Regions from separate parts of the Sutcliffiella cohnii genome, predicted to be linked through region 2. Evidence: a T-box and tRNA genes for the amino acid it is inferred to sense, from the RefSeq annotation. Region 2 holds a T-box; the other holds one or more tRNA genes.
The links. The T-box of region 2 lies ahead of BC6307_RS16415 (valine--tRNA ligase). A T-box ahead of a tRNA ligase gene usually reads a tRNA of that ligase, here a tRNA-Val.

Region 1: it encodes a tRNA-Val, which carries the amino acid that the T-box ahead of BC6307_RS16415 (valine--tRNA ligase) is inferred to sense. The anticodon was not compared.

The regions. Positions count from the first base shown of each region.
Region 1 covers NZ_CP018866.1:1,018,857-1,035,668, reverse strand. The annotation lists gene BC6307_RS05045 (ABC transporter substrate-binding protein) at 1-575, opposite strand, end outside; gene BC6307_RS05040 (GntR family transcriptional regulator) at 595-1,287, opposite strand; gene BC6307_RS05030 (VanW family protein) at 1,510-2,367, opposite strand; gene BC6307_RS25485 (hypothetical protein) at 2,648-2,773, shown strand; gene BC6307_RS05025 (spore coat protein) at 2,773-3,255, shown strand; gene BC6307_RS05020 (hypothetical protein) at 3,528-4,112, opposite strand; gene BC6307_RS05015 (DUF4183 domain-containing protein) at 4,896-5,279, shown strand; gene BC6307_RS05010 (DUF4183 domain-containing protein) at 5,319-5,693, opposite strand; tRNA gene BC6307_RS05000 (tRNA-Val) at 6,709-6,780, opposite strand; gene BC6307_RS04995 (hypothetical protein) at 6,898-7,410, opposite strand; gene BC6307_RS04990 (WYL domain-containing protein) at 7,533-7,751, shown strand; gene BC6307_RS04985 (HD domain-containing protein) at 7,836-8,375, shown strand; gene BC6307_RS04980 (GNAT family N-acetyltransferase) at 8,396-9,274, opposite strand; gene BC6307_RS04975 (SCO family protein) at 9,356-9,946, opposite strand; gene BC6307_RS04970 (aliphatic sulfonate ABC transporter substrate-binding protein) at 10,007-10,996, opposite strand; gene BC6307_RS04965 (ABC transporter permease) at 11,008-11,769, opposite strand; gene BC6307_RS04960 (ABC transporter ATP-binding protein) at 11,766-12,539, opposite strand; gene BC6307_RS04955 (alpha/beta hydrolase) at 12,749-13,471, shown strand; gene BC6307_RS04950 (YjcG family protein) at 13,713-14,234, shown strand; gene BC6307_RS04945 (GNAT family N-acetyltransferase) at 14,240-14,668, shown strand; gene BC6307_RS25290 (DUF4372 domain-containing protein) at 14,911-15,159, shown strand; gene BC6307_RS25480 (transposase) at 15,276-15,722, shown strand; gene BC6307_RS25475 (hypothetical protein) at 15,769-16,107, shown strand; gene BC6307_RS04925 (DUF421 domain-containing protein) at 16,340-16,812, shown strand, end outside.
Region 2 covers NZ_CP018866.1:3,269,735-3,286,546, forward strand. The annotation lists gene BC6307_RS16410 (bifunctional folylpolyglutamate synthase/dihydrofolate synthase) at 1-305, opposite strand, end outside; gene BC6307_RS16415 (valine--tRNA ligase) at 377-3,019, opposite strand; T-box leader at 3,111-3,345, opposite strand; gene BC6307_RS16425 (hypothetical protein) at 3,574-3,762, shown strand; gene ysxE (spore coat protein YsxE) at 3,783-4,826, opposite strand; gene spoVID (stage VI sporulation protein D) at 4,946-6,139, opposite strand; gene hemL (glutamate-1-semialdehyde 2,1-aminomutase) at 6,650-7,939, opposite strand; gene hemB (porphobilinogen synthase) at 7,959-8,942, opposite strand; gene BC6307_RS16455 (uroporphyrinogen-III synthase) at 8,946-9,707, opposite strand; gene hemC (hydroxymethylbilane synthase) at 9,707-10,639, opposite strand; gene BC6307_RS16465 (cytochrome C assembly family protein) at 10,676-11,509, opposite strand; gene hemA (glutamyl-tRNA reductase) at 11,527-12,891, opposite strand; gene BC6307_RS16475 (LiaF transmembrane domain-containing protein) at 13,079-13,555, shown strand; gene BC6307_RS16480 (amino acid ABC transporter ATP-binding protein) at 13,954-14,691, opposite strand; gene BC6307_RS16485 (amino acid ABC transporter permease) at 14,702-15,364, opposite strand; partial or broken gene BC6307_RS16490 (transporter substrate-binding domain-containing protein) at 15,455-16,264, opposite strand.

The DNA of each region.
Region 1 (16,812 bases), 2.3 Mb from region 2:
TCCCATTGAACAAATTCATACGGTCCTGAGCCGATTGGTTGTTGGGCGTACTTGTCACTATATGCGTGCATAGGGACAATTCCTGTTTCAACTAAAGAATGAATAAACGTTGACTGTGGACTTTTCAACGTAAATTTAACGGTAAAACTGTTCTCCACTTCTACTTTTTCTAAGTTTGTAAAATCAACAATAGACCCTTTTTGTAATGCTGTTTCGAACGTAAATTCCACATCTTCGCCTGTCAGGTTTACTCCATCTGAGAACGTGACATCTTCACGTAATGTTACGGTCCAAACTTTCCCATCTTCACTTACTTCATAGCCGATAGCTAAGTCATTTACTATATTTAGATCGTTATCTCTCTTAAATAACGTACTTTGAAATAATGGTGACCCATAACGTCCCCAGCCTGTTGTAGGGTCAAAACCGTTGCTTGGCTCACCTTTTATGGAGAGTACTAGCTCGTCCCTCTTCTTCTCTTTATTTTCTACTTTACTTTCTCCATCTGTTGTACAAGCTGTTAAAAATAATAAAACTATCGTAATTAATAAAATTCCATGTTGTTTGCTTATCATTTGATGTCACACCTTTAAATTAATCTGTAAAATATGTTGGAAATTGCTCCCGTAACCTAGGAATTTCTGCATGATATTTCGTCAAATGGCGTTTCAGTAATTCTTCAACCTTTTTTTCTTCTTTATGTGTAAGACATGTAAACAATTGTTCATGGTCGACGATTAAATCTTCTGTTAAAACTATTTCTCTCATCGCTAAATATCGGAAACGATTTAAATGACCGCGCATGTGGTAAATTACCCCTTGCAACGTTTCGTTTCCAGCTAGTTGAAGAATTCGGTTATGAAAGGCTTCATCCCATTGAAGAAACAGTTTCATATCTTGATCCTCCGCTGCTTCTCTTTGTTGCTGTAGTATTCTCTTAATCTCTCTTTCTGCTGTTTCATACACTTTCGTACTTTGCCAATTCGTTGCGACAAGCTTAAACGCACTAGTTTCAAGGCTTAACCGAACAAACCCGCTTTCTTTTACCTTTGATTCTGAAATTCTCACAACCTTTTTCGTTCGTTGCGGTGTAACTTCAATTAAGCCTTCTGATATAAGAAGTTTGAATGCATCTCGAGTCGGAGTACGACTTATGCTTAATTGCGATGCTATTTCGTTTTCAAAAATTGTTTGTCCTGGTTCAAGCTCTAAAGTAATAATTGCTTCTCTTAATGCTTCGTAAGCTTGTTCCCCTAAGTTTTTTGTAGACGAAGATACATTATTCATTCGAATATACCACCTTACTTTTCATTTAAAAGTCTTGTCTAAGTATACATGTATACATGTATACACGTCAATAAAAAGAAATGCTTTTTGTACACAATTCTTATAAGTCCGTTCCTCTTTGCTAAATATCACCATCCATATTGGATCAGTATGGGTAAATAAATCCTTGCAGTTCCGTTTTATGTAGATATTAAGAAACATAACAAAGAGGACCCCTTCTATTTATTTCTCAATGTTTATATCTTCTGATGAATAAAGAGTAACTATTACGCTACCTCGATACCCTTTTGCTCTTATCAATATGGGTTGATTATATTGGTTTTGAAAACGAAAGTCTGGACCGTACCAACTGACGGTTGCATCTCGACCAGGTGGCACATAAGGAACTCTTCTACTATGGGAATATCTTTCCACAATCTTCAAGCCTGCATTATCAACCGCATTAAATAATGTGGATGATACTTGACATATTCCCCCTCCTACTCCCTCGGATAATTCTCCTCTCACGATAATCGGTGCGAGTAAATAGCCCCTTTCAATTGTTCGCTTTCCAACTGTTTCATTAAATGAAAAAGTTTCATTCGGAAATACAACGTGATTATCGATTGCACTAGCAGAAAGAAAAATATTATGAGACCGACTTAAATTATAAGCGTTAAAAAAGGTTACGTACTGACCTATTCTTTTTACTCTAACTTGAGATAATAATTCACTATCCACCTTTGGGTAAACGGTTAATGTTGGCACTTCAATCGTTGATCTACCTTTTCCAAAAAGATAAGCATAAAATTTTTCTAAAAATGCTTGTTTATTTAGCTTCTTTCCTGCTTCTTCAGGAACAATTTGACCGTCCTCGCCTATATATGCATTCTTTGCTGGTTTATATATACTCTCTTCTATTTTTTCTAGCCACCCGTTCGTTTGTTCACTATCTATAATCGGAAAACCGGGGTTTGGGATGAGAAAATCATCCCGATTAATAACGGAGATAGTTTCTCCGTCTTCTTTAACAGTAAGATCATTTTGTACTTCAACCGGTTGAGTAAATGCTAATAAAAACGATAAACAAAACACTATCAATAGTAGCCACCTCCACAATTTAGTATGAGCTTTTTGCTATACCTTCATGTAGTAGTAACTAAATTAGCTTTTTTGTAGAAGATTTTAATATATAAAAAAGCTTGAATCTCAAGTCTCTTTAAGTTAGTACAATGAACATACTTTTAGAAAGTAATACTTTAATCTTTATTCTGTATATATAGAAAACGTAAATACATTTCTTTCTAAAATACTGGTATAACTTATAATCTTAAACAAATACTAGAATCGTTTCATACATATTACTAATGGAGGGTACAAAATGAATTTAGCAGCTCATGAACTTTTAGAAACACAAGAAGCTTTACGTACGAAGGCAGCAGAAATTGAAGAACACGGAATGTTTGCTAGTCAATGTAGTGATCAACGGCTTAAAGGAATTCACTAATGAAGCATCAACAACAAATGATGATGGCATACCAACAAGGGGTCAACTTAATGCAGGGTAAGGGAGCGCAGATATCCCATACAGCTCCAAATTTCCAGGCACAAAATGCAAACATAAATGCACATCACCAAGTTACAATGTCAGCTCCAATGGCGAATGCAAAAACTCTTGCCGACCAAACGATTGCTACTTTAGCCCTTAATACTCATAAATCTGGTGCTGTTATGGGAATGCAATGGGCAAATGAATGTGTAGATCCTCAAATTCGTATGTACCATGTAAACGGAGCTAATATGTGTCAAGAAATGGCTTACGAAATTTGGAGTTGGATGAATCAAAATGGATATTATCAACCACCAACTTTTGATACTACCCAAACGACTCAAATGACAGGCATGTTCCAGCCAATGGATACAATGAATAATATGGGAACAATGAATATGCAAGGACAAAATAATGGAATACAAGGTAATATTCAATAATTAGGATAAATACATTTTTGGTTAGGCACTTCAAATGTTAGAGTAAAATTTAACGTTTGATGTGCTTTTATTTGACTAAATATAAAATTAAGACTTTGAGAAAGAGTTAGGTTATAAGTTATAAAAGCGTGAAGTTGGGATATCCGAGGTGAGATTAGCTGGCAAGAATAAAAAAGAATGATTTTAAAAAAGAAGGATATTTTGGCTTTTTTATGATATAGAAAAACAAATCCCCATTATAAAAAGTCTTGGCAATAACCAAGAGCTTCCAACTAATTATTAAATTTAAAAATACTTCCTCTTTCCTGAAGGTTTATGAAAAGATTTGTAATGAACTTTGAAACAATAAAAAACAATACATAAAATAAAAATAAATAAAAGTAATTTACCCAACTAAACATTCTAAATAGCCCACGACTTACAAGGATTGGTTTTAAAACGAATGCAAAACCTGCAGATAACAAAGTAGAATATAAGTAAAAATTTTTATTTTTATTAAGAGTCCACTGATAAATCATCATATAAGATACCGGTACCAAAGAGGCATCGAGTGCAAAACTTGGTAGAATCGGAAGGACTTTATAGGGATATTCCCATAATCCTAATCTAATACCTGCAGAATTAGTATATGCAAACCATACATGATAATTTAGGCCATAGAATCCTAAAAGTAAAGCCTTAACTCGATCTATCTTAATAAACAAAATGATAAGAGGAACAATCAGGATTAATATGACAATCCAAAATTGCCAATCATTTAAACTAGAATATTGCTTCCAATACTCTATACCCATCTCTGACAAATTTTCATTTTTCCTTCTTATGTTTTTTAGTAATTCTAGTTGATTTTCACTCATGAAAAACCCACCTTTTTTAAAGATTAGTCATTATTTTAGCCATATAAGCCTAAAATATCCTGTTTATTAAATAAAGTAGAGTTTAACGTTTGGTCTTTTGCACTTCCTTACCTTTTTGTTTCTCAACTAGAATTAATTTATTTTTGTCCATTTCTTCTTTGCACCTGTTCTTACCGCGCAAAAAAAGAGCCAACATTTTCGTCGACTCTTGAATCTGGTTTTAATCAGGTTAATTTATATACTTTATATTTGTTTTTGTTGCGCTTTTTGCCTGATACATTGCCATATCAGTCTGATTAACTCCTTGGCTTTATACTCGCCTCTACACACTACTATTTTTCAATGCAAAAAACTGCGGAAATTGGATTCGTCGTCAACATAACTGTTATATTCTAAATTATTTTAGAAAATAAAAAATGCCAAGAACTGTTGTGGTTAAGGAATTACGGGTATGAACCCCTGACCCCTAGGTGGACTGCTACCGTTGTTCACATACTCAACACGTCTTGGATAGTAATCACAGATAGAATGATGTAGTGGTACTAACCTTGAAACAGTTTGTTTCTTCAAATAATTCACATTTATAGAATATCTTTTTATCTATTGAATAAATGTCTGTACTATGCAACTAACACACGCCTCAGTTAGTGATATAACTTAGTGCGTATTATCTACAAATTTTAAATTGTGTTATTACCACAGTTAACTAGTCTAAACATATTATTAATTTAAATCATATTATGTTATTCAGAAGTATTATTAATATTAGATAGGAGGTTTATCATGGCACTGCAACTTATGAAACTTCTTGTAACTGCTACTACAACAACAACCGTTGGTCCAACGCCTGAAAAATTCTTTCATGTAACAACTGTAGAAACTCCTGCTGGGTCTACATTATCAATCGATACAGCGGATTTCTTTAACGATGCTGGTGCAATTGCTACTGACCTTCCTGCTTTAGCCACTGATAATAGTTACTTTAAAGTATATATTAACGGTGTTTTGCAAATGGAAGGAATTTCAACTTATACACCTGGTGCAACAACGATTGGTTCACTTGGTATTGATGTGCCAGCTGGAGGAGACCCAATATTACAGGGTACACCAATTGTGTTAGAGGTAGTAAATTACTCACCAACATCCTCAACTGATGTTGAAACTTAATAAAAAAATTCAGGGTTTCATAAACAGCCCTGAATTTTTTTATGTGTTATAAACTGTAATAAACTGAAGAATAATAGGTGTATTTTTTTGAGGAATATTGTTTGTTTTTAAACTAAGGTATCCTTTTTTCACCTCATAAGTATTTGGAGGCTGTAGAACGCCATTTATAAATAGGTTTATATATGATACAGTTTTTGGATCTAAAATACCTCGTTCACCGTATTCCTTCAGTTCATTTTTATTTGTGTAGATTGAACTTACACCATCAGATAAAGCATTGTACTGATAAGTATCCACTTTTAAAGTATTATTAGCCTGTTTAAAAGGAATTCTGATATTAATCTCACTAGTTGATATTTTCCAATCTAAAACCCTCTTAGTAGAAATAATATGTTTATTTTTATTCGAATTCATCTAGACCACCTACCCTTTATTTATAATATGTTTTTTATGACAGGTGGTAATGGACAAAAGTCTAATAAAACTAACAAGTTACAAAGAATTGGCCAAAACTTAACCACATTACCTCTCAAAAAGAAATTTTAAAAAACTTAAAAACAAATCTTTTACTAAAATATCGTTGTACTCCCCCAGTGAGATTAATGTATCCCTAAGTACTCGCTTATTCGCAGGCTTTCAAACTACTAGTAAGAACTATAGCGGATAAATGGAATGACTTTTGATAATAAAAGCTACAGAAGGCATGCGGAAATAGAGGATTCATAGGAACTCAACCTTTTACCATATGATACGCGATTCTCCACGCCGCCTCTGGAGGCTTTCCTTCCCATGTCTCAACGGGTCTTTTGCTCTCTAATTCCTTCCTCATGCCTATCCAAAAAAAGTTATATGGGTAAACCGTTCAGTTTCTCGTGTTACTAGATTAGGTTGTATATTCTCTAGTCCTAAAAAAAGTCCATATGTCATGTTCCCATACCAGATTTTCTCATTGAAGGACTGCTTTCTCATAGGAAAACGCAAGAAGGATGGAAAGAGAACTCCGCAAAAGAGTATTAAGAACTTTCCTTGTATTTTTAACCGAAAGCGGAACGATACAAGACCTACGAAACGTATTACGTGAATTGAGGAAAATATGTAAACGCTAAAGTCACACCTATCCGATTTCAAGACATACGACACTCTCATGCCTCCATCCTCATTGCCGAGGGTGTTGCATTGTAAAAGTGGCAGCCCGATTAGGACACAGTAATCCAAAGATTACTTTAGAAATTTATGCTCTTTCATGCCAAATGAAGATAATGGTGTAGCAGGTATTCCACAAAGCATTTAAAAAGTCACGAAGCGTTAGTAAATACAAATTCAAGAAAAAAAGCAATCTTGAGTAATGGATGATAGATAATACTTATGAAAAAAAAAATAAAAAAGCTGAAACCCACGATAAATCAAGGATTCCAGCATTTTGATTGTATGATCTGAGAGGGATTCGAACCCCCGACCCCTACCCTGTCAAGGTAGTGTTCTCCCACTGAACTATCAGATCGCAATATAAATTAATTTTAAGAATATATTAAATTATAGTATATAGAAGGTAGGCTTGGCAATCCTTTTTTAAAAAACTCTATTTACAATTAGTATAGCCACCATAACAGGTGGCATTTTATTTTTTATGCTTTTCCTTCAGCCATTCATTTAACTCGTCTGTTAGTAGGTTAAATGGTACCTCTTTTGGAGTAAAGTATCCTACTTCTAAAATTTTGTATGCATTGTTTTCTAATTCGACGTAAACTATATCTTGAAATGGAGTAACTGTTATTTCCTTTACTTTGCCGCTAAACATGTTACGAATGCTATCCTCTTCCTCCATGGATAATGACCATTTAGTTTGTCGGTACTTAGGGTTCGTATCATTAAAAACTGGTACGTTACTATCATTTTCATTTCCTATAGCGAGATCCACTTTTTCATGTATCTTATGTAATAGCTCAATTACTTCTGCAAAGCCGATGAACAAAATCCCCACGACAAAGCTAACTACCCACCAATAAAGCGCCATCAACCAATCAAATTCATAATGAGATGCGCCAATTACAATACCGAAAAGAATGCCAAATGCAATGATTCCTACGCCAATTCGGACGATTATTTCTGCAATTCTATTCTCTCTACTCACCCCAACTCCCCCTTTCCATCAATTTTAGCAATAATTACCGCTACTTAACAGCTGAAAATTATTTCTTTTTCGTTGTATAAGAAACGTATGTTCGCATATAATAATTATAGGAGGTGACTTCAGTGCAAAGGTTATTACAGCGACTTCACGAAGAAAATAAGCTCGTCGACATCATTTATGAAGCACATAATGGAACGATTACCCAACGAACTATTCAAATTATTAAATTAGAAGCAACATATATAACTGCCTTTTGTTATTTAAGGAACACAAATCGAACGTTTAAAATAGAGAACATGTTATCAGTATTTCCTCATAAAAAAATAAGGAAAATTAGTTAATATACCCATTGCCATCCCGCTTGTCTCTATGCTATTCTGTAAAGAAACACTTTTCGGACTTAATACAGAAGGAGGCAAAAAGAGATGAAGAACGTAACATTAGCAGAAATATTTTTACACCCGATTACACAAAAATATTTACAACGATCTGGCATTGCGCACGCAGTAAAGGTTACGGAGCATGCGTTTCATTTAGCCTTTAAATATAATGTGGATCTTGATTTAGCGACAAAGGCCGCTCTTTTACATGATATTGGTCATTATGAATGGTATCGTAACGGCAAGTGGGATTATGAGTTATATCGCGAAAACGACATTCACGCCATTAAAGGTGCAGAGCGTGCTCATAAACTATTAATTCGCTTAGGGGAAGAACCGCAAAGAGCGAAGCAAATAAGTGTTGCGATATTATTGCATACCGATTCCTATTTACCAGAGGCGCAAATAAAAAGAAGCCCACTACAAAAAGTAGTGAAGCTTGCTGATGAGATGGATGAGGAAAAAGGTGGGAACCATCATTATAATGTAATGGATATAGAAACAGCCTTTCAAAGATTACAACGATTAGATAAGTTAATAGAAACGTATCATCCTCTACCAGCATACAAAGAAAATTTGAGGTAGCCATAAAAGCGACCTCAAAACTACATATTTAAGTAATAATCATAACCGCTTATCGTGCGAAATCCTACACCTTCATATAAACTTAAAGCATTTTCATTACTTACATCCACATCAAGTCTTATTGGTTTTAATCGATCATTTTTTCGAATAAGCTCAACCGCTGCTTGCAATATTTTTTTACCGTATCCTTTCCCTCTTTCTTCAAATGAAACGGTAAAAGCACTTATGTACATAGAAGCACCTTCATTGGAAATAGTTAAAGTAGCAAATACTTTCTCATCATTTTTTACGATATAAACTTCATATCCTTCTTGCGTAATGTTTCTAGTTAACAGGGGTTCGACTTGTTTCGGGTCTCCACCAAAGCCAAAGCCGTCTAATAACAATTGTGTGATTGTCGGAACGTCACTGGATGTTGCCTTCTCTAAAAGAATAGATTCTAAATTATACTTGTTGTTGCGACCTTCATCATATTCCATCGTATATTCCGAAAAGGAATAAACAGCTCCAAGCTTTTTCATTAGCCCTTTCGCTTCCAGTGACTTTTCTGGACAAACGAATAGTATTTCGTCCACTTTTCGTTCTGCACAAACAGTTAATGCTTTTTCAAGCAAAGTGGAAAAAATACCTTTTCTTCGATAGGCTGGTGATACCATTCCCGCAATCTCCACTTTCGTCACATCAACAAATGTATATAGCCCAACAAAGCCGACTAACTCCGCTCGATCATAAGCAAGTATAAAAAATAAATGTGGTTCATCTGCTTTAGAAATCATCGACACGTTAATACTAGATGCTATTTCTAGTTTGTCATGTTCCTCACAGTTTTTTAGCAATCGTACCACTTCATTATATTGGTCTTCAGACAAACTTTTCATTGATTCATAGTGAATGGTCATAGGCTTCTTCTCTTTCCATTAAATTAACACTTTCGTCTCTTTAGCAGGAGAGCAACGGTCACTCCCCCACTTAGTTAAAGATTATTCACCATTTGCTTTTAATATTTCCACATCTTCCTTAATTTTTTCAAAATCAACATCAATTCCACTATATTCACCACGTACGAACCCTTGTTGGTCAATTAAGAAAATAGCTGTACTATGCTGATATTGGTTACCACCTTCGATTTTGTAAGCTGGTACCATAAAGGAAATGTTAGCAAAGCTTTCAATTTCTCGTTGATTATAACCTGTTACGAAATCCCAAGTAGAAAAGTCTGCATCGACTCTTTCTCCATATTCCTTCAGTGCTGCTGGGTTATCATATTCAGGGTCAATACTAAATGAAACAATTGGAGTCGTTGCGTCATTTTCTGCTAAGTATTGTTGTACTTTTGACATGTTCGCCGTCATTGGTGGACAAACCGTCTCACAATTTGTAAAAATAAAATTAGCTAACCAAACGTCTCCTTTACGGTCTTTCGTTTGGAATGCCTGCTCATCTTGATTTATTGCGTCTAATTCTTTTACTTCTAATTTCATCGGAAAATACTCATCTATGTTCACACTATTTCCAGCACCACATGCTGATAAAAAGAAAAGTACAAACAATAAGGACATTCTTTTAATCATAATTTCCTCCTTGCGAATAAAGGTGTCGAACTTATTATAGCTCGACACCTCTTGTTTTTGCTAGTTTTGGAAACTAGTATCGATAAAGTTTGTAAAGTCTGGTTTCTCCGTTAGAAATTTTAAATCAAACGAGGAGTTCGCGAACTCTTGAATTACTTCTGCATCTACTTCACTAGTCCAACGAATTCTTTCCCACGCACTATCAATAATATCTTTTGATAATTCTTGGTTTGTCGCTTCTTTAATTTGATTAATCGCAATTAGTTTTGCATCTTCAGGGTTCTCTTCAATATATTGAACAGATTTCGCATGTGCATCCATTAACGCTTGCACTACTTCATTCTTCTCTTCAATATATTTTCCACTCGTTACGAAAATAGTGTTCGGTAACGTTTCACCAAAAGATATTTCATCACTATTTACAATGATATTCGCACCATACTCTACAGCTAAAACAGATGCCCACGGTTCTGGAACAGCAGCTGCGTCTACACGACCCGCTTCAAACATTTGCCCGTATTGAGCTGGATTTCCTGTAACATGGTTCATCGTTCCACCAATACGAGACGATGTTAAGCCGAAATCTTTTAAGAAAGTTTCCATTTGAACGTCATGTGTACAACCAATCCCAGGTGTAATAAAAGTTGCTCCGTCAAGACCTTCAATGGAAGTAATTCCACTTTGCTTACTTGCAATAATTACTGTTCCACCAGAAGATGCTCCAGCAATAACCTTTACATCAGCACCACTTGCGTAGTTGTTCATCGCAGGTCCTGGGCCTACTAAACCACCGTCAATTTCTCCTGTTTTTAAAGCTGTCATAAAAGCTCCACCATCAGGGAAAGTGCGATATTCTACTTCGTACCCTTCTCCAAGTGCTTCTTCATACATTGCTTTTTCTTTTGCAACCATCGCTGGCGTATGGTCAATGTTTGGGAAGTATCCAATCACTACCTTTTCTTTCCCTGATGAAGCTCCTGCACTACATCCTGCTAAAATTCCACTAACTAATAATAGTAAAACAGCAAGTAAAGCGAACGTTTTTTTCATCTTCATTCCTCCTAATTTGATTCCTCTAAGCCCCAACGACGAGCTACACTTTTCTCCATACGTTGGAAAATTAAAAAGTCTACAACTGTACCAATCACACAAATAATGATAATAATTCCGAAGACGATATCCATTTTCGCAAATTCAGAAGCCCATTTTAACGAATATCCTAAACCTGGCCCCATACTTAATAGTTCTGCAGCCATTAAAGCACGCCATGCAAATGCCCACGCAAGCCTTACACCTGTAACAGCATAAGGAATGGAGGCGGGTAATATTATTTTCCAAAACATTTCAAAACCCGAGGCTCCCATTGTGGAAGCGGCTTTTATATAGAGTGGAGGAACGTTTTTAATTCCCATCCTCATATTAATCGTCATAACAAGCGTGCCACCTAACGTCACGATAAAAATAATGGCGGTTTCTGAATAACCAAACCAGACGATCGCTAGTGGCAACCAAACGATACTCGGGACACTTTGTAGTGCTAAAACTAACGAGCCAACTGTGTCATCAGCTGTTTTCGATTTTGCTAGCCAAATTCCAAGTCCTGTCCCTATTAAGAGGGATAGTCCAAGCCCGATTGCTAACCTTTGAAAACTAGCTAACAATGCATAGACAAGCGTCATATCAGTAAATCCTGTCCACATGGCAGGAAAAACATCTGTCGGCTTAGGCATTACAACTGGTGGCCAACCGATTAGACGGACGATTACCTCCCAAAATAAAAACAAGCCGACAAAAAAGATGATTCTATTTCTCCACGTTTTCATCGCCCTAACTCCTCATACATTACTTTTTCAATTTCTTTTTCAAGTAGGTTACTAATTTCTGATTCCAGCCTAGTAACTTGTTCATCCGTACGTAATCTCGGACGTTCGATATCTACTGTAATATCGGCAATAATTTCTCCCGGTCTCGTTCCCATTACTAATATTCGATCCGAAAGTTTTATAGATTCATAAATACTATGCGTTACAAAAAGTACCGTTTTCTTCGTTTCTAACCAAATTTTCTCCAACTCCTTTTGGAGGAGCATTCTCGTTTGTTCATCTAAAGCCCCAAACGGTTCATCCATTAATAAAACGGTAGGGTTCATCGCTAACGCTCTAGCAATCGATACCCTTTGCTGCATTCCACCTGAAAGTTCATGCGGGTGTAAATGCAAACTACTGCTTAACTGCACCATCTTTAAAAAATGATGGGCCTTTTCTAATTGATCCTTCTTATCTTTTATGTCTCTTATTGCAAACAACACATTTTCTTCCACCGTCATCCAAGGAAAAAGAGCCGCTTGTTGAAAGACCATACCGCGGTCTTTTCCTGGTCCCTTTATAACCGAGTCTTTCAATCGGATTTCTCCAGTTGTTGGCTTCGTTAATCCAGCTACAATCGATAGTAACGTTGATTTACCACAACCTGACGGCCCGAGTATGGAGACGAATTCTCCTTCTTTAATCGTTACATTTATAGAAGATAAAACAGTTTGCACCGTTTGTTGGTTCATATAGTCTTTCGAAATGTCATTGATAGTTAAAAACATTGATACACCAACTTTCTGATAATTCATATAAAGTTAATCGGAATAATATGTTTTATTATATACAGTATGCTTCTTCTGTCAATAGATTGACTGTAAATATTCGTGCCCCTCTAAACTTTCTTTATAAAAAAATTATGGTATTATATTGTGTAAAGCGCTAACAATCTTAAATTGACTCGACACTCGTGCACACTAGGGGGAATTTTTTTATGGAACAGAAAAAAGGAACGATGTTAGAGCGTACCCTATATAGTAAGGAGCTTGAAGAAGAAGTAAAGCTGATGATTTACACTCCAGCCAACTTCTCTCCTTTATATAAATATCACCTGTTAATTGCTCAAGATGGGCAAGATTATTTTTCATTAGGAAGAATTGGAAGAATAGCCGATGAATTGTTAGAAGGAAAAGAAATTCAAAACTTGATTATCGTAGGCATCCCTTACCGTGACGTTAAAGAACGTCGTGAAAAATATCATCCAAATGGCTCGAAGAACGGTAGTTACATACGATTTCTAGGCCAAGAATTAGTACCTTTCTTAGATAAGGAATTTCCTTCTTATCAAATGGGACTGGGGCGCGGCTTAATTGGAGATTCTTTAGCTGGAACGGTATCATTGATGACTGCACTATCTTACCCAAATACGTTTGGAAAAGTGATCATTCAATCACCTTTCGTAAACGAAGACGTTTTACAAAAAGTGGAACAGTTTGAAACTCCACATTTACTTACCGTTTATCATGTTGTTGGAACAGAAGAACGTGAAGTCGCGACAACTGACGGCAAAACAAAAGATTTTGTTGAACCGAACCTAAAACTACATGAGCTTATGGAAAAAAAGCAGTTCCCTCACCATTTCAAACAATTCAATGGTGATCACACTTGGACATATTGGCAGCCGGATGTAAAAACTGCTCTACGCTCGATGTATTAATATAGAATGTTCTGAATATAGCACTATGATTTTTTCCGATTGTAGGCTAAAATAATACTACTAGAACTTATTTAACTAAATAAATTTGATTTACATTTTCGCTATGGCAATAAGTAAAACTTATGTGAGGAACTGCCTTTTTCTTGCAGGAATCTCATACCTACCGCTACAATCAATAAATTAATATTCAGTATTGCCATACAAAGCTTTTAAATTAAAACCAATTAGGAGGGAATTTATTATGAAATACGGTATTGTCGTTTTTCCATCAAAGAAATTACAAGATCTTGCAAATTCTTATCGTAAAAGGTACGACCCTCATCATGCATTAATTCCGCCACATATTACGTTGAAAAATGCTTTTGAACTAAAAGATGAAGATGTTAAATCAGTTTCAGATGAATTACATGCGATTGCGAAAGATTCGTCCCCATTCACGTTAAATATTCGTAAGGTTAGCTCTTTTTCTCCTGTAAACAATACCATTTATTTAAAAGTAGACCCTGTCGAAGAATTAGTATCATTACATGACAAATTACACGCGGGTAACGGATTTTTATCGGACAATCGTGAATATAACTTTGTTCCTCATATTACAATTGGACAAAAGCTATCAGACGATGAGCATTCGGACGTGTTAGGGTCCATCAAAATGTTAAATGTAGCACATGAAGAAAGTGTGGATCGCTTCCACCTTTTATATCAACTAGAAGACGGTATGTGGACTGTTTACGAAACATTCCGTTTAGGAAAGGAATGCTAATATAATTGCACGTAAAAATAGTACAATCAGAACGAGAAAAACAAGATGCATTTGAAGTACGTAAAACAGTCTTTGTCGAGGAACAAAACGTTCCGTTAGAAGAAGAGATAGATGAGTACGATAATACAGCAACTCATTTTGTCTTATACGACGGGGATTCCCCAGTAGGAGCAGGACGCTTTCGTGAAGTAGATGGCTATGGAAAAGTAGAACGAATTTGTGTTCTTTCTACCTACCGTAAAAGTAAAGGTGCTGGTCGCATCATTATGGATCAAATTGAACAACATGCGAAAGAAGAAGGTTTTACAAAGTTAAAACTAAATGCCCAAACACATGCGGAAGGTTTCTATTCGAAGCTTGGGTATGCAACAGTTTCGGACATTTTTATGGACGCAGGCATCCCTCACGTAACAATGATTAAATCAATAGCATAGAAAAAGCTGTCCTTTTAGTCGGACAGCTTTTTCTTTTTACCATTATCTTTTATATTTAACCACTAGCGTTGCATTAAATAAAATCTAATTTGTCAAGTATTTATCAATAAAAATATTTATTGGTTTTTTTGTAATAATTTGTATTTTTTAGTCCGCAAGGGTATAAAAAAACCTTATAATTAGGTGGAAGGTAAAGGTAGTCCTGTCCAAATCCCAATTATAAGGAGTCGCTATGGACAACCATAAATACAGTTTTTAAGGAATACATCCACCCTATGGATGAAAAAGTTATTTTGAAAATGATTGATCAGATGAAGCTTGATAAGTATACGAAAAAGCTTGATAGTCTAACCTTCACGAAACTTTTTATATATGCTCAGCTAATGAAGCTTGGCAGCTTAAAAAAAATTAGTCTCAAGGTAAAAAACAAAAAGAAATTACAAAAAGAACTTGGCTTAAAATGCATTAAGACAATCTCAATTATCCCGTGAACTCTCTGACCTTCCGCCCGAGATTTTCAAGGCTATTTTGCATCACTTAGTTGAGCAAATCCATCGGGAATTTGGAAAAGATAAAGGTGACGATTTATTAGGGAAAATCCATCTTATTGATTCTACAACAATCTCACTTTGCCTTAGCCAGTACCGTTGGGCCCGTTTTAGAAATACATACTAGAGTTGTATTTTATGATGGCGAAACTTCGCCGGATAAAATCATCATTACTCCTGCAAAACCGGCAGACGTTACCCAGTTGGATGGCTTGATGGTTATTGATCATGATGCACTACATGTGTTCGACCGTGGCTATTTTGATTTCAAAAAGTTCGATGAATACTGTTGTAATAATATTCGATTCTGTACGCGCATTAAGGACAACACCATCATCCACGTTATCGAGGAACTGTCAGTAGATCCGTCGACTGGTATCTCACGTGAGGCAATCATAAAACTAGGAAAAATGAAATATCCTGTCAGGCTGATAGAAACAAAAGATAGTCAAGGAAATACCCTAGCCATCATCATCAATGATGCGAAGATGAGCACAAGAAATTAGTAATCTTTATCGAAATCGCTGGCAAATTGAACTTTTCTTCAAGTGGATGAAGCAGCATTTGGTCATCAAAAAATGTTATGGAAAGAGTGAAAACGCTGTTTTCAACCAAATTTACATAGCAATGATTACTTTTTGTTTAACCTTACTGATGAAGAAAAAGGTTAGTTATCAGGGAACACTTCTTGATATGCTTGATTATATCGAAGACTTTTGGTCAAGATGCTTCTTTGAATTTATAAAGGAACTATTTAAGACACCTGATCGATCATCTTACGGCCGGAGGCCACTGAAACATGAGCAAATTTTCACGGAAACCCTTGCACAGTTTGAAAAAGGAGATGTTCAGCACTTAGATGATTTAATTTACGATCCAACTCATCTGTAAAAATATGGATAAAGGCTACCTTCGAATACGTCCCCTTTTCCTTTTTTCTTTAATACTCAAGAAATGGAAATCAGAATATTCAATATAGTTATATTTTGGAATAATATTCAAAATAAACCTATTTTTATGAGTTTGACTTTTTCTTAACTTTTTTTTGCAACGCTAGTGATATTTAACCAACTTTTGCACAAACTAATCGTAAATTTGTAGAAAAGATAAGGATTGAAAACACATGGACTTTATCCGAATAGCTGTTGAGTTATCTGTTGGTTTTATTTCACTATTTATCGTAACGCAATTATTAGGGAAAACTCAAATCACTCAAATTACACCATTTGATTTTATCTCTGCACTAGTACTAGGAGAACTTGTCGGTAATGCACTTTATGATCCGGAAGTAGGTGTAGATAAAATCCTCTACTCCTTAACCTTATGGGGAATATTAATTTATTTATTAGAACTAATTACACAAAAGTGGCGAAGGTCAAGAAAGATACTTGAAGGACGACCTTCACTTGTAATTTATGAAGGGAAAATAAATAGGAAGGAATTAAAAAGGAGTAAATTAGACATAAACCAATTACAGCATTTATTACGAGCAAAAGGTGCTTTTTCTATTCGCGAAGTAGAATATGCCGTTTTAGAAACAGATGGGTCTGTTAGTGTATTAAAGAAACATGGATTCGCTAACCCTACTAATGCTGA
Region 2 (16,812 bases):
TTAACTACATCGACAAGTTCTTGATTCCCTATCGGCTGCCCATTAACACTTATTCGTTCATTAAATTGTTCAATATAAGGGGATGTAAATGTCCCAACTTTATACTCGGCTTTTTGTAAAATGTTCCGAACATATGTCACAGTGGAACCTTTTCCGTTCGTTCCTGCTATATGAATGGTTTTTAATCTTCTTTCAGGATGATTAAGCTTTTCCATCATCCATTCCATTCTTTTTACCCCTGGTTTAATGCCAAATCGAAGACGGCTATGTATCCAATCTACTGCTTCTTCATATGTGTTTACCAATTTGTATTCTCCTCTCCATCCAACCTTAACAGGGAAAGAGGATGACAAGTTTGTCATCCTCCTTACATATTTTAACCTTTTAACTCTTCTATACGCGCTCGAACTTTATCACGCTTTTCAACATAGTCTTGTTCTTTTGCCTTTTCTTCATCAATTACGTTTTGTGGTGCTTTTGCTAGGAAACCTTGATTCGATAGTTTTTTCTGTACACGTTCTACTTCTTTATCAAGTTTATCTAATTCTTTTTGTAAACGCGCAATTTCTTCGTCAATATTAATTAATCCTTTTAGTGGAAGGATAATTTCAGCTCCAGTTACAACCGCAGTCATCGCTTTTTCTTCTAAATGAACGTTCGTACCAATTTCTAATTCACTTGGGTTACAGAAACGAACTAAGTAGGAACGATTTCTTTCTAATTTTTCTACGATGCTGTCATCTTTTGCTTTAATAAACATTTTAATTTGCTTACTCATTGGAGTATTCACTTCTGCACGAACGTTACGTACAGCGCGAATCACATCTACTAATAAACGCATATCACTTGCTGCTTCTTGATCAGTTAACTCTTGGCGAACTTCTGGCCATTTTGCAACTGTGATAGACTCTCCTTCATGAGGAAGTTGTTGCCAAATTTCTTCTGTAATAAATGGCATGAACGGATGTAATAGTCGCATTGTGTTGTCTAATACGTAAGCAAGGATAGATCGAGTTGTTTTCTTTGCTGCTTCGTCTTCACCGTATAATGGAATTTTCGCCATTTCAATATACCAGTCACAGAAATCATCCCAAATGAAGTTATAAAGGGCACGACCTACTTCACCGAACTCATATTTATCTGCAAGCTTTGTCACTGTTTCAATTGTTTCATTTAGACGAGTTAAAATCCATTTGTCTGCAACAGACTTTTCACCTGTTAAATCAATATCATCATAAGCCATATCGCCCATGTTCATTAATGCGAAACGAGATGCGTTCCAAATTTTATTGGCAAAGTTCCAAGTCGCTTCTACTTTTTCCATACTGAAACGTAAATCTTGACCTGGTGAGCTTCCAGTTGATAAGAAGTAACGTAAGGAGTCTGCTCCGTATTGTGCGATAACATCCATTGGATCTACACCGTTACCAAGTGATTTACTCATTTTACGCCCTTGTTCGTCACGAACGAGACCGTGAATAAGTACGTCTTGGAATGGACGTTGCCCAGTAAATTCAATACCTTGGAATATCATACGAGATACCCAGAAGAAGATGATGTCATACCCTGTTACTAAAGCAGAAGTTGGGTAGTAACGTTGATAGTCAATTGATTCTGTTTCAGGCCAACCCATTGTAGAAAACGGCCATAATGCAGAACTAAACCAAGTATCTAATACGTCATTATCTTGTTCCCAGTTTTCGATATCTGCTGGTGGTTCATGATCAACATGAACTTCTCCAGTTTCTTTATGGTACCAAGCTGGAATACGATGTCCCCACCATAATTGACGGGAAATACACCAGTCACGAATGTTTTCCATCCAGCGTAAGTACGTATTTTCAAAACGGTTCGGTACGAAGTTTACTTTATCTTCACCTTGTTGTAGCTTAATCGCTTCGTCCGCAAGTGGTTGCATTTTTACGAACCATTGTGTAGAAAGGTAAGGCTCTACAACCGCTCCACTACGCTCACTATGACCTACAGAATGCATGTGCTCTTCTACTTTGAAAAGAACTCCTTGCTCTTGTAAGTCTTTTACAATTTGTTTACGGCATTCGAAACGATCTAGTCCTTTATATTGTAGAGCGTTACCGTTCATTGTACCGTCTTCGTTCATAACTAAAACTCTTTCTAGGTTATGACGATTTCCAATTTCAAAGTCGTTCGGGTCGTGAGCTGGTGTAATTTTGACTGCACCTGAACCGAATTCCATATCAACATAGTCATCTCCAACGATAGGAATTTCACGGCCAGTAATTGGTAGCTTAACTGTTTTACCGATTAAATGTTTATAACGGTCATCTTCTGGATGAACGGCTACCGCTGTATCTCCAAGCATCGTTTCTGGACGAGTTGTAGCAACTTCAATATGGCCAGAACCGTCTGCTAACGGATATCGCATATGGTAGAAAGCACCTTGAACATCTTTATAAATAACTTCAATATCAGAAAGAGCTGTTTTTGTAGCTGGGTCCCAGTTAATAATGTACTCGCCACGGTAGATTAAGCCTTTTTTGTAAAGAGAAACGAATACTTCACGAACAGCTTTCGAAAGACCTTCATCTAATGTGAAACGCTCGCGACTGTAATCTACTCCTAATCCTAGTTTTGACCACTGCTCACGAATATGTCCTGCATACTCTTCTTTCCATTTCCACGTTTCTTCTACGAACTTTTCACGACCTAAATCATAACGAGATACACCGTTACTGCGTAGTTTTTCTTCTACTTTTGCTTGTGTTGCGATACCTGCGTGGTCCATCCCAGGTAACCAAAGAACGTCATAACCTTGCATACGTTTAATTCGCGTTAAAATATCTTGTAATGTTGTATCCCAAGCATGACCTAGATGCAGTTTTCCTGTAACGTTTGGCGGTGGAATAACGATTGTGTAAGGCTGTTTTTCCGTGTCACCTGTCGCTTCAAAAAATTTGCCTTCTAACCAATATTGATAACGGTTCGCTTCTACTGCATTTGGGTCGTACTTCGTCGGTAAATTTACTTCTTTTAATTCCATTTTGTTTCCTCCTTTATGTGGACTATCTTAAGAACTGTTAAATGGTGGTGCTGAAAAATTCCTGAAAAATATAAAAACTCCCCTCATCCAATAAAAGGACGAAAGGAGTTAGTTTCGCGGTACCACCTTTTTTTACTAGAAATAGATAGACTACTCCTAGTACTCTTAAATGAAGTAACGGCTCTTCACCGGCTTTGACTACTTTTACTTCACCAAAGCTACTCAAGGGCGACATTCCAATGAAACGTTTCCTAAGAAGCCTCTCAGCCTTGGGCCTCTCTCTCTGAAGGGGTTTCGATTGTACTCTTCCCTGTCACTGTATTTCGTTTAATTTATTTACTTATATATGTTACCTAATAAATAATGATTTCGTCAATAAGCTTCTCCATCTTTTTCATAATTTATTCAAATCAAAACAATTTCGTGTCAAAATGGGCACTATTTATCGCCTAATATCATACGTTGTAATATCAGGCACATTGGCTGGGGGCTAATGCTAACTCCCTCTTCCACCTCTAACATAGTAGTAGGAAACAACGAAAGGGGAAGAATTGATGAGAAAATACAATCCATACTCGTTACCACCGTGGTTGCGTCAAGTTCGGGCAGTTTGCGCCCAGTTTATTATTCCAATTTCGATCTTTCAAGGTATTCGAACAATCTTTTTACCAACTACCTTTGACGTCCTTATATTAGCACTATGTATAACATTAGCTGTCTGTTTTCATCTTGAATGGCTTTAACGAAAAAGTACCCAGCGTCACTATGATGACGACTGGGTACTTTGCATTTTTTTCTGTTCTTCAATTTGACTTATGCGACCTGCTACATATTCAATGTTTTTCGCGAGCCAATACGATTCTAAAATGTGGGTCACGTGTTTGCGCTCCCCTTTTCTTCTTTTTAATCGTTTCTCTTCTATATACTTATTTAGCACTGAAATAAATTGGCGCGGATACGCTAAGTATGCTAGGGCTAATGCTTTTTCATGGTCTTTTAACGGAAAAGCATTGCTATATTCAAAGTACCAGTCAACACAATCGTCACAAAACATCGGATATGTTCGTAAGTAACGATGGTAAAAAGCAATTAAATCGTTGGCCGGTGCTGCTTTACGGGCTTTCTCCCAGCTAATAAAATATCCACGACCTTCTTTGTCTTTTAAAAAATGATGAAAGGATACTGCACCATGAGTGATGGCAGTACGGTGCTTTTTTGCTTCTTTAATCTCATCATACCAACTATCTAGCTTCTGCAGAGCAAACCTTAACGCACTTCCTATCTCCGTTGCGAAGGAACATACTTGTAGCTCGAATGGTGACATGTAAATTTTCTTCTCACAATCGTCTACAAATTGGTTTAGGCGCTCTTCGTCTTGTCTCCAATCTATTTTTGTTTTTTCATAGAAAGAAGTAATATCATCAAGCTCGTAATCTTTTTCTTTAACTGTTATGTTGTGAAGCTTTGCCAATTCTTTAAACATTAGACTATCTTTAAAATCAGCTTCTCTTTCCTCTTGATGTTCGACCCAAGGCATTAAATAGTAGGAATCTGTTTGATTCTCTATGAAATAAAAACCTTGTTGTGTTTTATAAATAGGAACAACAGAAGAAACCCCTCGTTGTGATAGGGAATGAATGTTCATAAAGAGTGCATATGCTCGATTTTTATCAATTTTTTTCAAAGCATAATTGCCTTCTTTTGTTCCAACACGCCAAACGTTATGACTATATGATTGTAAAAGTTCTGGCACTACCCCATATTGCCTTAAAATACTTTCAGCATATTGTTCATTCGTTGTTTGCATAACACTTAACTCACTTTCTTTCAAGCTAGTTTTTGTGTACAGCTTAAATCATTTTATTTGTATAGTTGTTTCAAAAAACAAGTGAGGAAGGAAATCCTCACTCACTTGAAAATGTACTGTTAAGAATTAGAGTAAGCCGCAGCTGGTACATAAATTAATTGGCCTTCTGAGACGTCAGCATCTGATGCTAGGCCATTCATTCGAATTAGTTGTTGAATGGTTACGTCGTATCTTTCCGCGATGGAATCAATTGTCTCGCCATGTTGTACGATACAAATCTTTAAACGAGTAAAGTCTGATCCATCTTCTTCTGCAAAGATTTTTGTAAGAGAAAGGTTGTTTTCATCGCGTACTTTTTCCTCATCCTCTTCCTGTTTTCCATCAAACTTTGCTACAGGTGCTTTTTCTTCTACATCTTCACGCTCTTCTTTTTTAGCAAAAAAAGATACGATGTTTTTATTTTCATCTTTTGGTTCTTCCGCAGAGCTAGCCTGAAGAGCAACAACTGGGGATTGAACGACATTTTCAGTGTACGAAGATTCTTCCTCCTCGTCTCTTTCTTCCTCTGCTTCTGCTTCTTGCTCCACCACTTCTTCTACCGGTTCCTCTTCTAAAGTAGGATCTTTTCTTACTTCTACTTGAAATGGCTCATATACATCATCGTCTTCATCTTGGTCCTGTTCCGTTGTTTGCTCGGACACTACTGCTTCTTCCTGGAAATCTGTAGTATCATATGCAGTTTCGTTCGTTACCTGAACCTCTTCTTCAGCGCGATCCTCTAAGTAATATTTAAATGGATCATATTCTTCCTCTTCTTCTTGTCCATCACGGTGAAATTGTTGTGGCTCTTCTTCTTTTTCTTCTACCGGTGGAACAGTTTGTTGCTGACCATAAATACCCGATATGGATAACTCTGCATCTAATTGAAGGCATCCTCGCGCAGGAGTGGAATAATCAAATGAATCGACGGCAACGTACACGTCATCTAAATTTTGAATTCTATTACGCGGGATTGTTATATCTACTGGAAAGCGATGTTCTAATTCAAATGTGCCATCCTCTCTTTCCACTACTCCTTCCACGTAACGAGCCTGTGCAAACGTCTCATTTTCATCATCATCCGCTTCCGTTTCTGAATAATATTCACCAGTTAAATATAAAGCTCCCCTGATGGAAACGTATTGGTCTTGTTCATAGATTTGAATTTCTGGATCTAATGATATCGATATAAGCTCGCGAACTTCCTGTCCCTTTTGAAACCAAACCGATTCTTCTACTGAAAAGCGTAAGCACGATTGTTGTTCTGAAGACAAAGGGGTTCCTCCTTTCCAACCTAAAAAAATTTTACTATGTCATTTAAGATGTATGAAGGAATATTGAAAAATATGAATAAAATACGAAATCATGTTTGATTTGAAGAGAAAAAAACTCTGATTTTATTTAAACACGTCTGAAGGGGAAGATCAGTTTCGTGGTTCCACGGTGTCTTTGTCGGTTGCTGACTTTTGGATGGGTGTTGCACCAAATTAAGTGCGGGTTGCACCAAATTAAGGGTCGAGTTGCACCAACTTTGGTCTTCGTTGCACCACAGTGTCTTTTTTGCTGACTTTTGAACAGGCATGCACCATTTCGCTTTGATGTTGCACCAAATTAAGGGTCGAGTTGCACCAACTATGGACTTCATTGCACCACTAGGTCTAAGATGCTGACTTTTAACCGCTCGTTGCATCATGTTCGAGACTAGATGTGCCATGATTTCCTTTCAAATCATCCACAAAAAAAACGCCAGATACTTAAATGAAAAAGTACCTGGCATTTTTTATTTAACCTTTTATAACAGCAAATGCTTTTTCCGCTGCTTGTAATGTTTTTTCGATATCTTCATCGGAATGGGCAGTAGAAAGGAATAATCCTTCAAACTGGGAAGGTGGTAAAAATACACCATTATTAGCCATTTCACGATAGTAGGTTGCAAAATATTCTAAGTTAGATGATTTTGCTTTTTCATAGTTTGTAACTTCTTCGTTTGTGAAGAAGAAACCAATCATAGAACCTGCACGATTAACTGTTAATGGCATATCATATTTTGCTTTTAACGAAAGTAGTCCATCTTCTAGATGATCTGCTTTTCTCGCAAATTCTTTGTATGTGTCAGGAGTTAGTTGTGCTAATGTTTCATAGCCAGCTGTCATTGCTAACGGATTACCCGACAATGTACCAGCTTGATAAATGTCCCCAGCTGGAGCAACTCGTTCCATAATTTCTGCTTTTCCACCGTAAGCACCAACAGGTAGCCCGCCACCGATTACTTTTCCTAAACAAGTTAAATCAGGTGTTACACCAAAATAGCCTTGCGCACAGCCGTAGTCTACACGGAAACCTGTCATTACTTCATCAAAAATTAAAAGGGAACCGTATTCTTCTGTTACAGAACGTAATCCTTCTAAAAATCCTGGTTGTGGAGGGACAACTCCCATATTACCTGCAACAGGCTCTACGATTACAGCCGCAATGTCATCTCCAAATTGCTCAAACGCAACGCGAATGCTTTCTAAATCGTTATAAGGAACGGTAATAGTATTTTTCGCAATGGATTCAGGAACACCAGGGCTATCAGGTAAACCAAGTGTTGCCACACCAGAACCTGCTTTAATTAATAAAGAGTCTCCATGGCCATGATAACAACCTTCAAATTTCAATATTTTGTTGCGACCAGTATACCCACGAGCTAGGCGTAACGCACTCATTGTCGCTTCCGTACCAGAGCTTACCATTCGAACAATTTCGATAGATGGAACACGGTCAATAACTAGTTTAGCTAATTCATTTTCTATTAATGTTGGCGCACCGAAGCTCGTCCCATTTTCCGTTACTTTTTTTATTGCTTCGACTACACGATCATTAGAGTGACCGTGAATTAATGGACCCCAAGATAGAACATAGTCGATATATTCATTCCCATCCACATCGTATATTTTTGAACCTTTTCCACGTTCCATAAAGATCGGATCCATATTAACCGATTTAAACGCACGTACTGGACTGTTTACTCCACCAGGCATTAACTTAACAGCTTCTTTAAAAGCTTGTTTCGATTTTTCGTAACTTCTCATTGAATTCACCCTCTACCTTTTATTTTTGATCAGATAGCCAACGTGCTACATCTTTTGCATGATACGTTAAAATTAAATCTACGCCAGCGCGCTTCATACTCGTTAACATTTCCATTACGATTTCTTGTTCATTGATCCATCCGTTTTGAGCAGCTGCTTTAATCATCGAGTATTCTCCACTTACGTTATAAGCAACCATCGGAACGTTAAAGTTATTTTTTACATCGCGAATAATATCAAGATAAGATAATGCCGGCTTCACAATTAAAAAGTCAGCACCTTCCATAATATCTGATTCCGCTTCACGCAATGCTTCCATTCGGTTAGCTGGGTCCATTTGATACGTTTTACGATCACCGAATTGTGGGGAGCTATGGGCAGCGTCACGGAATGGGCCGTAAAAGGCTGAAGCATATTTTACTGCATAAGACATGATAGGAATATGTTCAAATCCACTTTCGTCTAATCCTTGACGAATAGCTGCTACGAAGCCATCCATCATGTTCGACGGAGCGATAATATCAGCACCAGCTTTTGCTTGACTAACTGCAGTTTGTGCTAATAAATTTAACGTCGGATCATTTAATACTTGTCCTTCTTCGACGATGCCACAATGTCCATGACTAGTATATTGACATAAGCAAGTGTCTGCAATAACGACTAACTCAGGGAAAGACTGTTTAATTTGAGCAACAGCTTTTTGAACGATACCATGATCGTGATAGGCTGACGTTCCTAGCTCATCTTTTTCTGCAGGGACACCGAATACGATTACAGATTTAATACCTAAATCTGTCACCTCTTGCATTTCTGCCTGTAAGTAATCTAATGAAATATGAAATACCCCTGGCATAGATGGAACTTCATTTTTAATATTTTCCCCTTCTACTACAAAAATCGGGTAAATTAAATCTTCTTTATGTAAGTATGTTTCTCTCACTAACGCTCTCATACTATGAGAAGAACGTAAACGGCGATGACGTTGAAATTGTAATTCTTTCATATTTTAGTTTTCCTCCTTATAGTAATAAGCGACAATCTCTCGTATTAGTCCATCTGTTGTATAGTCCTCAGGCGGACAAACATGTACAGACAGTCCCGCTTTTTCAGCTGCATTTTTCGTAATCGGACCGATAACGGCTACTTTTGCATTTACTTCATTTTGATTAATTCTTGATAAAAATGAATGAACAGTAGAGGGACTTGTAAACGTAATCATATCGACTGAATCTTTCTTTAATTGTTCCAAAGCTTCTACACCTTGCTCATCCACTTTGTTTTCATAGACAATCATTTGTTTTACATTGTACCCTAAACTTTGCAGTTGTTCACGCAATACTGGTCGGGCCAAATTTCCTTGGATTAATAAAATAGATTTATGTAAAGGCACATGCTCTTTCAATGTTTCCACTAAATGCTCCGCCGTAAAAAAGTTCGGCATCATCGTTGTTTCTAATCCAATGTTTTGAAGTGCTTTCCTAGTCTTTGTACCTACTGCTGCTATTTGAGCATTCATTTTCCCATTATATAATTTCTGAAAAAAATCTACTCCATTCACACTAGTAAAGACGATGACATCAGCGTTCTGAACATTAGCAGCAAGCTCGTTTTCCAAAATATCAACTTCCTTAGGAAACGAAAATTGAATAAGAGGGACAGTAATAACAGCCCCTCCTAACTGCTCAATCCTGTTAGAAAAGTCTACTGCTTGCTCTTTACTTCTTGTTATAACAATCCGTTTATTTGCAAGCGGTAATCGACTTTCCATTACTTTTCAAGCTCCTTTTTTACATCGTCAATTAATTTTTTTGCACCTTGTTCTGTTAGTAGCTTTGCTGCATCTAAACCGATTTCGATTGGATCTTCTCCAGTAATCGTTTCTTTATAAATAACCGATCCGTCCGGTGCACCGACTAATGCTGTTAGTGCTACCTCTCCATTTTCTTTCACTGTTGCAAAGCCTGCAATTGGCACTTGGCAACCACCTTCCATTTTATGAAGGAAGGATCGCTCTGCTTTAACTGCCTTTTCTGTTGTTGGATCGTTTAATAGTTGAAGCGCTTCTAATAGTTCGTGATCATCTTCACGGCATTCTATCGATAATGCTCCTTGCCCAACTGCTGGAACACATAGTTCATCATCAAGGAATTCCGTTACTACGTTACGAGACCATCCCATACGTGCAAGTCCAGCTGCAGCCAAAATAATCGCATCGTAGTCTTCTGTTTCCAATTTTGCTAGTCTCGTATCGATATTACCACGAATCCATTTTATCTCAATATCATTACGTTTTGCTAGTAACTGAGCACCGCGGCGTAAACTACTCGTTCCTACTACAGCACCAGAAGGTAGATCTTCAAATTTCACATGATTTTTTGAAATAAAAGCATCGCGATGGTCTTCTCTAAAAGGTATACAACCAATTGTTAAACCTGGTGGCAATATTGCAGGCATATCTTTCATACTATGTACTGCCATATCAATTTCTTTATCCATCATCGCTTGTTCAATTTCTTTTACGAAAAGACCTTTCCCACCAACTTTAGATAACGTAACATCTAAAATTTGATCGCCTTTTGTCACAATTTCTTTTACTTCAAATTCAAAAGGTGCACCTAATTTTTTTAATTGCTCGATTACCCAGTTAGTTTGTGTAATCGCTAATTTACTTCTTCTTGACCCTACAATAATTTTTCTCATATTTCCTCCTTACCTAAAGCTCTATCTTTAGGCTTTTTACAATATCCAAAAATGAAAATTTGATAATCTACCTAATAACAAGAAATTTACAAGGACTACTAAAAACGCAATAATATTCCAATTAGCAATAGCCTTGCCACTTAACCCTTCCCTCAGTCGTTTATATAAGTATAAACTGTAAGAGGCTAATACAAGAACAGAGCCAATTACTTTCATATCATACCAATGGAAATGAGGTATTTTCATATAAGCCCATATCGTACCTAAAATTAATGATAATAAAAAAAGTGGTACACCTATTACATTTAGCACATAGGACATATGATCAAGCTTCGATAAATCTTGAATTCGTAGTAGCAACTTTCCCCATTTTTTCTTTTTCAACAGCTCATATTGGATTAAATATAGTAATGAAAAAGTAAAAGATAAAGAAAAGGCACCATACGAAAGAATAGCCAACGTTATATGGAAAATTAATAACTCTGATTCCAGTTGTTGAGCAACTACTTGAGAGCCATGTTGATACGGAGTGAATGTATGAATTGCCATTATTAGAAACCCTATTACATTTGTAAAAAAGACGATAAAGTCAATTTTTAATAGTCGATTAATGATTAATGACAAGGTAATTAACACCCATATATAAAAAAACATTCCTTCATACAACGTGAGAATAGGTATTCTCCCTGTATCTAGCATCCGCAAAAACAAAAAAATTGTTTGAAGCACCCAAACAATTGCAAGTAACCAGAAGGCTGTTTTATTGGCCTTCCGGTTTTTATGAAGAAAATCAATAAAATATAAGAGCACACTTAAGGCGTATAGAACTGTCATAAATTCATATAGCCTAGCTATAGTAATCTCTAGCATACTTTTTTTGTCCTCACTTACGATTGCATAGTCGCATGAGCTACGATTGCGACATTATTGGAAGTGCCCTTCTCTCGTTGGAGCGAATAGTATTGAGATTTCGTTTCTTCTAGTACTGCTTCTTCTATATTAAATATTTTAGTGAAAAGTTGTAACGAATCATCTGCATCCGGTTTACCTGCTAATTCTTTAGCCTGTAGAATAGGATCGCGAAGCATTTGATTGATAATACTCTTCGTATGCTTGTTTAACACTTTAATTTCTCTTTCCGATAAGTTAGGTAATTTACGTTGAAGACTATCCATTGTTTCAGCTTGAATACCTAACGCTTTTTGACGGAGTGCAGAAATTACTGGAACAACTCCTAGCATATTTAACCATTCGTTAAATTCTACTAGTTCTTCTTCAATAAAGAGCTCAATTGCTTCGGCAGCTTTTTGTCGTTCAGCTAAGTTAGCTTGGACAATTCCTTGTAAATCATCTATATCATATAGAAAAACATTTTCTAACTCTTGAATTGCTGGGTCTAAGTCACGTGGAACAGCAATATCGACCATAAATAATGGACGGCCTCTACGAATCTTCTCTACGTGAATCATATCTTCTTTCGTTAATACATAATCTTTAGCACCAGTAGAAGAAATTAAAATATCTGCTTCTGTTAAGGCACATGACATTTCCTTTAAGGAAACGGCTTGGCCAGCAAATTTATTTGCTAACGTTTCAGCTTTTTCTAATGTTCTATTCATAACCGTTACTTTTTCTACGCCATTACTATGAAGGTTTTGAACAGCTAATTCTCCCATTTTACCAGCGCCTAAAATGAGTACATGCTTGTCTTGTAGATTTCCAAAAATCTTTTTCGCAAGCTCTACCGCTGCATAACTAACAGAAACGGCATTCGCCCCGATGTCTGTATCGGAGTGTGCACGCTTTGCTACAGTTATAGCTTGTTTAAATAAATGGTTGAATATCGTTCCTACTGTTTCATTCTCTTGGGCTGTTAAGAAACTACTACGAACTTGACCTAAAATTTGCGTTTCCCCTAACACCATCGAATCAAGTCCACAAGCAACTCGGAATAAATGCTCCACAGCACCATCTTTTTCATATATATTTAAATAAGGTGAAAAGTCTTCTTTATCTATTCCGAACCAATCGGAAAGAAATGATTTAATATAATAACGTCCAGTATGAACTTGGTCTACTACCGCATATATTTCCGTACGATTACACGTTGAAACAATAACGTTTTCTAAAACTGATTTACGCCCTTTTAATTCGATCATTGCCCCTTCAATTTCGGAAGGATCGAAAGTTAATTTTTCTCTGATTTCTACAGGGGCATTCTTATAGTTTAGACCGACCATGATAATGTGCATTTGTAATAGCACCCCCAAAAAATTTCTCACTGTTTTCATTATAACATGACTATTTACTAAAACATTTGGTAAAATGTGAACAGAAAATGAATTGAATTTTATACTTTATAATTATTCTAATTTTATATCCGTTATCAGATTAACAAAATATAGGTTGAATATCAAGAGATTGAATTGGAGAGAGAGTATGAAAAAAAATAGTTTTTTATCTGGGTTTTTACTAGTTGGCTTTGGTGTTTACTTTTTACTTCAACAATTACATATTGAGATTTGGGATGGCTTTTTTACATGGACCACGTTTTTGCTCATAATCGGCCTAGGTATTGTCATTCAAGCGTATAAACAAAGTGATGCCGGAAATATTTTGCCTGGAATTGCTCTACTTGGTGTTGGAGTCCACTTTCAAGTAAAAAATAAGTTTGCGTTTTGGCCAGATGATGCTGCTATGATTATATTAATTGTAGCGATTGGTTTTTTTCTACGTTGGTTGAAAACTAAGCAAGGTTTGCTGGAAAGTGTTGTGTTATTGTTAATTTCAGGATTCTTCTTATTTTCTAACTCATTTCTCGGCATGTTCGAGAAAGGATTTTCCTTTCTTCACACATTTTGGCCATTATTTTTTATTATTATAGGTATATACTTATTATTCTTTAAAAGGAAATAATTTTATACATTAAAAAACTCTCCTAATGATAATAAAGGAGAGTTTTTCTTTTAATTAATATATTTTGAATGGGTTTCTAGCTTAAAAATATAGCTAGTAGTTATCGGTATCCGTTTCACTTCGCTACAGACATTTGCTTTCCGCGGGCGTGGCTTGAGCCTCCTCCTCGCTACGCTCGTGCGGGGTCTCAAGGCTCACGCTACTCCCGCAGGACAAGGAACGCTTCGGCAGCATTACATCGCACGAAGAAAATGCGATAGCATTTTCGAGGAGTCAAATGTCTTCCGCTCCGTTCCACTCACGGTTCTGGACCTTAAACCTAAAACCTTATCACCGTTTTCACCTATCCCATCTCCCATGATGCAATTTTTTTGTAGGCATTACCTATAATATTTTATTTATAAAACCGCATCTAGGAATTCTTTTGTTCTTTCGTGTTTTGGGTTGTTGAATACTTGTTCTGGGTCTCCTTCTTCGACTATTTTACCGTCGTGAAGGTAGATAACACGGTCGGCTACTTCTTGAGCAAAGCCCATTTCGTGGGTAACGACGACCATTGTCATTCCTTCATATGCAAGCTGCTTCATCGTTCTTAACACTTCCCCAACTAACTCTGGGTCTAGTGCTGAAGTTGGCTCATCAAACAACATTACATCCGGTTTCATTGCTAAGGCTCGGGCAATGGCTACACGCTGTTTTTGACCACCCGATAGCTTTTCTGGATAAACGTTTACTTTATCTTCAAGACCTACTTTTTTCAATAAATCATGCGCTCTTTCCTCCGCTTCTTCTTTTGAAAGCCCGCTAACTTGGATTGGCGCTTCTATTACATTTTCAAGAACGGTCATATGAGGAAAGAGATGAAAATGTTGAAACACCATTCCTACTCGTTGCCTTACTTTATTTAAATCATCCTTCTTAATATCAATTTCCTTAGAGTCAATAACAATAGAACCACTATCTTTTAATTCTAGAAAGTTCAAGCAGCGTAGTAGCGTACTTTTCCCGGAACCACTAGCTCCTATTAAACATACAACTTCTTTATTTTTAATAGACAAGGAAATGTCTTTTAAAACATGTAAATCTCCAAATGATTTGTTTAAGTTTTGTACTTCGATCATCTGTTTATTTTCCAACTGCTTCACCCTACCTTTCATTTGCAGAAAATTTCATTTCTAAACGATTTACTATAACCGTTAAAATTCCAACGAGTACTAAATAGTAAACAGCTACAACTAATAGATGTGTCATATAGTCAAACGTATTTGCTCCTAACGTTTGTGCTCTAGCAAACAGTTCATAATAACCTACAAATGCCGCAAGGGAAGAATCTTTTAATCCGATGATAAACTGATTACCTAAAGGTGGTAATGCCCTTTTAAACGCTTGAGGTAAAATAATTCTCCGCATCGTCAAGCTTAAAGGCATTCCTAATGAGCGGGCTGCCTCTGTTTGCCCCTTATCAATCGATTGAATGGAGCCTCTAAATATTTCTGCAATATAGGCACCGTTATGGAAAGTTAGCGCTAACGTTACAGACCAAAAAGCACTAATTCCTAATTGGGCTAAACCGTGATAAAAGAAGAAGATTTGAACTATGAGTGGTGTTCCTCTAACAATATAAATATACATATTAGCTATAAATTCTAGTATTTTTATTTTTGATAATTTTAAAAAGGCAATGAAAAGCCCAACTATAAGTCCTAAAGCTATCGAAACAATCGTTACATAAAAAGTCTTCATTGCCCCTTCAATGAATATATCCGAACTACTGAAAAGTACGTCAAAAAAATGTGTTAACGTCGGCAAATTTCATCACACTCCTCTAGCTTCTATTAATCTACTTTTTCTTGAATAAAAAATGTGTGACGAAGCCGCCACACATTTTGCCATTTTACATTATTGGTCGTCAGGGTCTGTGGTGATATCTTCTCCAAAATATTTCTCACTAATTTCAGCTAATTCTCCGCTATCACGTAGCTTTTGCAATGCTTCATTAATAGCTTCTAACAATTTATCGTTTCCTTTCGCAACTCCGATTGCCTGTTCACTTCGCTCTAAAAGTTCACGACCCTCTAACACCATTCCGGCACCAATCGCTTCTCTACCAGTTACGAAGTCTGTTACTACCGCATCATGACGACCAGTGTTTAAAGTCTCTAACGCTACAACATCGCTATCATAATAAATGATATTATCTGTTACTTCACTCATTAAATCCGCATAGGTGGACCCGCGAGAAACAGCTACTTCTAGTCCTTTCAAATCATCTAAAGTTTGAATATCACTATCTGGACGAACAAAAATTTAGGCACCCGAATAATAGTAAGGAATAGAGAAGTCAATTTCTTTCAAACGTTCTTCCGTGATCGTATGACTTGCAACGGCTACATCAAAACGTCCATTTTTCACACCTTCTACAATCGTTGCAAAAGACTGCTTATGTTGAACAGGCTCTAGGCCAAGTTCTTTCGCTACTGCGTTTGCAACGTCAATATCAAAGCCCGACATTTCTCCACTACCATCTGTCATACTAAAAGGCTTAAATTCTCCCGAAGAAGCAAAGGAGAAACTATCTTTTTTTACTAATTTATATCCTTCTTCTGTTTCCACTGCCCCTTCACTACTTGAACCACCCGAGCTAGTTCCACATGCTGCTATAACCATCGTTAACAAAAAGAAAACAGCAACAATCAACACTTTCTTCATACTTTTATCCCCCTTTTTTTCTCTACTTAAAATGGTAGCAATAGACGCTTCTTTCTACAAATTGCATATACAAACAAATTTATTAATAATTCTGTATATTAAACCAACAGAGCCACATAACTCGTACATCCAAAGAGATCCCCCATCATGCTCCACCATATTCATGATTACTACTTGGAGGCTGTACAAATTGTAAGCTTATTTATTTTTATTAAATATTTGGGACAATTAGAACTTGTTTTGTCATTGCAAATGAGGAATACATATGGAGATTTAAATTTAGAGCTTTTAAAATATTTCATTATCTAAGTTTTAGAACAAAGAGAGATGAATTCAAACACATTAGCCTACTGAAGATACCCACACAAGTGTAGCTTGTAATATGGAATATGCCAACAGGATATAGCGGTTTTACCTTCCGTATAGGTTTTACAAAATTTTGAACCGTGAGTGGATCGAAGCGGAGGACATTTGACTCCTGCGGGAGTAGCGTGAGCCTTGAGACCCCGCACGAGCGTAAGCGAGGAGGAGGCTCAAGCCACGCCCGC